DNA from 2 places in the Paenibacillus sp. RC21 genome. Region 1 is predicted to be linked to the other one. Evidence: predicted binding sites of a transcription regulator. Region 1 holds the regulator's gene; the other holds the start of a gene.
What was found. The regulator CtsR, encoded in region 1, represses protease genes until heat stress. The targets are predictions, from matches to a motif close to ATGGTCAATAAAGGTCAAACA.

Region 1 (3,424 bases):
CCTCCTTGGATTCCAGTACCGCTGCATATGACAAAATACCGAATGAACGCATCACCCGATCTGTAATCCGCAGCATGGACTCATTCATCAGTCGTTCCCTGGCGGAACGTTCATGCTCTATAATTTGCAGCACAACGCCATGCAGATTTTCGATAATTTCCGCTTCGGTCTGTCCCAGTGTAATCTGATTGGATACCTGAAACAGATTGCCGACCGCTTCGCTTCCTTCACCATAAATACCGCGAACGGTAAGACCTACCTGTGAAACAGCGGACAAAATTCGATTAATCTGATGAGTCATGACCAATGCGGGCAGATGCATCATCACCGAAGCTCTCATCCCTGTGCCAACATTCGTCGGACAACTGGTCAGAAAGCCTCTACGATCATCAAATGCATAATCGACATGCGCCTCAAATGCATCATCAATAACCGTAGCACGTTCCCAAGCTTCTCTAACCTGACATCCCGGATATAAGCACTGGATACGCAGATGATCCTCTTCGTTTATCATAACACTAACCGATTCATCATCGCTAATCAAAACAGCACCGTTACGAGATTCGTTCGCCAAATTAGGGCTAATCAAATGCTTCTCAACCAGTACCTGCTTATCGATCTCATCCAACTCGGATATTTTCAGGGTATGAAAGGTACCAAAGCGGCCTAAATCATCATACTGAAGGATATCCGTCAAACGTTGAAGTGCTTCTTCCGACTGCTGGTTGGTAGCAAGCATGGGAAAAGGCAGATGCTGCAAGTTACGCGCAATTCTCACCCGGCTGCTAATGACAATCTCCGAATCCGCAGCTTCACCACGCATCCAATCACTTAGCGGCTTTTCCGTAAACCGGATATTGGGCATTACGCATCCCCTCCTACTCTTCACAAACTTTACTCTTCGGTCATTTCTTTTTCAAGCTTTCTGATTTGATCCCTAAGCTCAGCGGCTGATTCGAATTCTTCCTGTACAATATGCTGTTGCATCTCTTTTTTCAGATCATCAATTTGCCGTTTAACCTTCAATCGGCCTCCGGTGCGAACCGGAACCTTGCCCACATGGCTCGTACTGCCATGCACACGCTTGAACAAAGGGTCTAGACGGCTGTCAAAATATTGATAGCACGACGGACACCCAAAGCGCCCCAGCTTACTGAACTGTGCATAAGTCATGCCGCAATCCTTGCATTGCAGATTTTGCGGACCGCTATGGCCTGGCGACTGGCTCTTTGTGCTGGATTCAAAATCCAGCATACCCGACAACAAGCTATGAATTGAAAAGCCGTTAGGTGTACCAGGGATCATCTCCCCTTTTTCCTTCGCACACGTCTCACAAATATGAAACTCTGTCTTTTCGCCATTCACAATTTTGGTGAAATGCAAAGTTGCCGGCCGTTTATTACATTCTTGGCACAGCATAAAAGCACCTCCTTCAGCGTCAGGATTTTTGCAAATCCCTACTCCAAACCGTTAATCTTGAATCACACGCTATCTGGCCACCAGCAACGAAATCAGCATAGCCTTAAGCAGCCTTGCCCGTAGCTGGTCACGATAAGGAAGCTTCAGCAATAATGTGTCCCTTGATAAAGCAGCCTTCATTAAACCAGCTTCCCTTTTGCTTAAAAAAAGTGCTTCTTCCAGCTGATAAATCAGCCCTTCCGCTGCCGATTGGCTAATTTCCTCTCCAATGCTTTGATGGAGATGTGTATGAATCGCATGCTGTGCAGGCAGTTGAATTCGCTGAATGCGAATGTAACCCCCACCACCGCGTTTGCTTTCCACCACATAGCCTTTTTCCAGCGTAAAACGGGTACTGATTACATAATTAATTTGCGACGGCACGCAGGAAAAGCGGTCAGCCAAATCATTGCGCTGAATTTCCACTAAACCTTTGGGACTTTCCAGCAATATGCTCTTCAAATATTGTTCAATAATATCGGAAACATTGCGCATTTCATCATCCTCCACTAACGGAAACGCAAATATTCAGTACATTTCACGCTCCACAGAGTCCGCCGTATATTGAACTTAACCGAACGGTAAAGTCATGAATCTAAGCCAGTATCGAGGCTAATTAGCCCCCCCTACCTCACTTAGAAACATCCCGTTTAGTTTCTAGTGTGACCTTTATTCGTAATAAATCATACACCTTCCCTCATGCTCATGAGATTACAGTGACGTTTATCTACAGATCAGGTCTGTCTTTTCATGCTGTGTTGGTGTCAATGTATTATATACGGCTAAAAACTCAGCGTATTCACACCATTCTAATGAAGCACTATAGACTCGATTGACTTTGACTTTCTTTGACTATATTCACATTATAGCACAAAATATATTTTTGCCAAGGGGTCAATATCATTTTTCGCAATCTAATTATGTTTTATACAATATAAGAAAAACTCTTCCCTTTACGGAAAGAGTTCTGAAAAATGTCGTTAAAATCATCCACACCTCATGCAAGGTATTTAAGCCAGACTCCCTAAAGAATGAAGACTCAAGAGCATTTAAGAGCATTATAATTAGAAAAAATCCAGCAAAAATGTTTGTTTTATCGGTATTACACGTTCTAATACAGACACAGACTCACCTCGCCCTGTAATACGACTCCACTTATACAGATCATCAGGCCGCTGATAGCCAAGCATCAGGGTGGTCAGCGACTGGATTCCCACGCTCAAGTCAGCTTCTACACCGTCCTCGGAAGAACTGCTTGGATCCACTCTGTCCAAATGTCCTTGCCCTTCCGCGTTGACCATCAATATCCATATTCCTTCATTCCATGGAGCATAATGATCTGTCAGATGTAAGGTCAAACGTGTTTCCTCTCCAATTGCCTCAAAAGGATATTTCTCCACAAAAGCAGCTGCATCTACAATACGGCCCATAAAATAAGGCTCTGTTTCCTGCTGAATTCGCGGATCATCTAGCAGAAATGGCAGATTGTCATCAGCCGGAATGTAAATGAATTTACCCTGGGTTATCATCGAATCATGATTTGCAAAATACGTCCACAACGCCCGCCGTGCCGTCTCATTAAGATATACCAGTTCGTCGCAATTCAGCTGCTTATCTTCAATTTTGTAGAGTGCATATCCCTGAGGATCGCCTGCTTCAGAGTAATACACTGCGGTCCGGTAGTTCTTATTTAATGTCCGCTCTTCCCACCATTCCTTATCTCGTACCAGCGTACCATTATAACGCGAAGCATATGCTTGATACACTTGGTCCAGCTCAGAAATATCTTTGACATCCCGTTTGACCGTACCTTCGGTTTTAAGCTTGGCAGGGAACTTATCGATCGAAATAATATACTTTTTGTATTCAATATACGTTTCCCATCCAAATTTACGATAGAAGGCAAAAGAGAAAGGATGTAGAAAAGAAAGGCTCTGTCCCGCGACCTTCATCTCTTCAAGCACAT
Region 2 (3,424 bases), on a different contig from region 1:
AAGCTGTACATTCCTATGAGTCTGCTGAAAGACTATCTGGGTATCGATGCTCAGTGGAATGCAGCTCAGAAAACAGTAACAATGAGTAAAAGCCAGCTAAATCCGATCACGATTACGTCCCAATCTCTTCCGGCTTCGAGTGATGCAAAGGTTTCCTACAAGGTTAAGTACTCGCAAATCAGCGGTGGCCAGCTAAACCCTGAAGCTCAGCAGGCCATTAATAGTGTGCTCAAAAAGCAAGCGGAGGGAATACTGGCAGCAGGCAAAAAGCAAGTAGCAGAGGGTGAACCTACAGTAGAAAGACCGTATACTTTCAGTAATGATTTTGCTATTGCCTATAACCAACAAGGGATTTTGAGCATCATTATGGAGGATTACTCCGATACGGCTGGTGCTCATGGTATGACGGCCCGTAAAGGATATACGTTCTCACTCGCTGATGGAAAATTGCTGCAATTGTCTGACGTGCTGAAGGCCAATCCTAATTACAAACAGTTTCTTAATAGCGACCTGAAGAAAAAAATTAATGGTCCAATGGTGAATGAAGGCGGCTTTGGTGGCTTCAAGAATATTGCGGCTAATCCGAATTTTTATGTAACGAATAGCGGTGTGACGATTGTGTTTGACTTGTATGAGTATGGGCCTTATGCGTATGGTATTCCTGAGTTCACTTATTCGTTTGGTCAATTGTTGCCTCAAGGCAGCAAGCCTTTTACTGGACAGAATGAATAGTACAAATGAATAAGTTAGATTATCTGTACACAAAAGAATAGTAAACGAAAAAAGCTGCCTACCGGATACAATCATCCGGGGCAGCTTTTTTCGTTTACCAGCTATTCAGAGGCCATAATTCGTTCTCTTACACACCTTCTGGAGAGGAGCTAGTAAGCACTTTATCAATAATACCGTATTCCTTGGCATCATCCGCGGACATGAAATAGTCACGGTCTGTGTCTTTTTCAATGCGCTCCAGTGGTTGGCCTGTGCGATCTGCGAGAATGCGGTTCAATTTGTCGCGCATTTTCAGAATGCGGCGGGCGCGGATTTCAATATCCGTTGCTTGACCTTGTGCGCCACCCAGCGGTTGGTGAATCATAATCTCACTGTTCGGCAAAGCAAAACGTTTGCCCTTGGCACCTGCGTTCAGCAAGAACGCACCCATGGAAGCCGCCATACCTACACAAATCGTAGACACGTCAGGTTTAATATATTGCATCGTATCGAAAATGGCCATACCGGCTGTGATCGAACCGCCAGGGCTGTTAACATACAAGTGAATGTCTTTTTCAGGATCTTCGGCAGCCAAAAACAGCATTTGCGCAATAATAGAGTTGGCTACAACGTCATTGACGTCCGAGCCCAACAAAATAATGCGATCCTTCAACAGTCTGGAATAAATGTCATAGGCGCGTTCGCCGCGGTTACTTTGTTCTACTACCATAGGAACATAGCTCACGTCAAAAAACCTCCCTTTAATATCGTTAATGGATTTGGTGGACATGCCGATTACACGTCCCTATTTATAAACTGTTACCGTATTAACCACATGATAAACAATTTCAAACAAAAAGTCAAAGAAAGTCAAACTAATAGTCAAAAAAAAGAGCCCTCTGCGCTCTTATTGGTTAAAACAGTATATAGAAGCATTTAGACATTCATATAAAATGGCGCGCCCGCGAGGAATCGAACCTCGATCTCAGGCTCCGGAGGCCTACGTCATATCCGTTGGACCACGGGCGCACAGCTAATTGGAAACAAAGATGATTATATGATATACGGCATTGAATTGCAAGCTTTTATTACGTGCGCATATTCACATAAAAAGTTGAGAAATATAGGTTCAGATAGACTTGCATGTGGAGCAAATATTGGGTAAGATATACGTGGGACTTAAAAAGTTAACCCGGGACGTTTTAAGACCAGTTAGTGATATAGTATTAAAGATAGAACTTAGAAGTGTGCGGGAGTGGAAAGCATGCGAAAGATATTAGAAATACAGAAGCAGCTTCTGCCCGACCTCATGGATGTTTTGAAAAAAAGGTACACAATCCTGCATCAGATTATGCTGTCCGATGTTATTGGACGCAGAACGCTGGCGGCTTCACTGAACATGACCGAGCGCGTGTTGCGCGCCGAAACCGATCTTCTTAAAGCCCAAGGGCTGATTGAGATTGAGAGTGTGGGCATGAAGGTGAGCAAAGCAGGACTGGATCTGCTGGAACAGCTGGAGCCAATTGCGAACAACTTGTTCGGCCTGTCCCAATTGGAGGATCAGATTCGTCAAGCCTATGGTTTGAGGAAGGTGGTTGTCGTTCCAGGGGATTCGGATGCTTCTCCTTTAACGAAGCAGGAGCTGGGTCGTGCCGGGGCAAAAGCGCTGCTGAGTGTTATGGACGACGAGGATGTGGTCGCCGTAACAGGTGGCACGACGATTGCCGACGTGGCGGACCAACTGACACTACCTGCTAATGGCCCACTTAAGGGCGGATGGTTCGTACCAGCACGTGGGGGTTTGGGAGAAAGCATGGAAATGCAGGCGAACACAATTGCTTCCACAATGGCTCGTAAGGTCGGCTCACAATACCGTCTGCTCCATGTACCGGATTTGCTCAGCAATCATGCTTACAACTCCCTGCTTGAAGATACGAATATTCAGGATATTTTAAGCCTGATTCGCGAGAGTCGGATCATCATTCACGGGATAGGCAACGCCATAGCAATGGCACGTAGACGCAAGCTCGACCCTGAAACCTTTGCCCAGATCAGCAGTGAGGGCGCGGTTGCCGAATCGTTTGGCTATTATTTTAACGAAGACGGCGTCGTTGTTCACAGAATGCTGACGCTTGGACTCCGTTTGGAGGATATCAGGCGTACCGAGACGGTTCTAGGCGTAGCTGGAGGTAAGAGCAAGGCGGCCGCTATTCATGCAGTGCTGCGTTTCGGGCAGGAAGATATTCTTGTCACCGACGAAGGCGCTGCTGCTGAAATTGTAAGCCATTATTTGAATGGTTAAACGGATTTATGAATTGTGTTGTCTTGACGGGCTTTCGGGTCTGTCTTGAATATATAAACTAAACTAAACGAACTTTGGGAGGAACTCACTCATGACAGTTAAAGTTGGTATTAACGGTTTCGGACGTATTGGACGCCTTGCTTTCCGCCGGATTCAAAACGTGGAAGGTATTGAAGTAGTAGCAATCAATGACTTGACAGATTCCAAAATGCTGGCACATCTGTTGAAATATGATACAACACAAGGTACTTTCCAAGGAGAAGTAGAAGTACACGATGGCTTCTTCAAAGTTAACGGTAAAGAAGTTAAGGTTTTGGCTAACCGCAACCCAGAAGAACTGCCTTGGGGAGACCTGGGTGTAGATATCGTTCTGGAATGCACAGGTTTCTTCACAACTAAAGAAGCTGCTGA

Region 2: a site for CtsR is predicted at 1,568-1,588, ahead of clpP (ATP-dependent Clp endopeptidase proteolytic subunit ClpP). Genes of this name have one in related genera too.

The regions. Positions count from the first base shown of each region.
Region 1 is NZ_JBIYCS010000014.1:58,746-62,169, forward strand. Features, by position in the region: gene mcsB (protein-arginine kinase McsB) at 1-865, opposite strand, end outside; gene mcsA (protein-arginine kinase activator protein McsA) at 895-1,419, opposite strand; gene ABIA61_RS25565 (CtsR family transcriptional regulator) at 1,489-1,953, opposite strand; gene ABIA61_RS25570 (GNAT family N-acetyltransferase) at 2,523-3,424, opposite strand, start outside.
Region 2 is NZ_JBIYCS010000008.1:24,212-27,635, forward strand. Features, by position in the region: gene ABIA61_RS21495 (stalk domain-containing protein) at 1-732, shown strand, start outside; gene clpP (ATP-dependent Clp endopeptidase proteolytic subunit ClpP) at 860-1,456, opposite strand; tRNA gene ABIA61_RS21505 (tRNA-Arg) at 1,666-1,740, opposite strand; gene ABIA61_RS21510 (sugar-binding transcriptional regulator) at 1,976-3,013, shown strand; gene gap (type I glyceraldehyde-3-phosphate dehydrogenase) at 3,105-3,424, shown strand, end outside.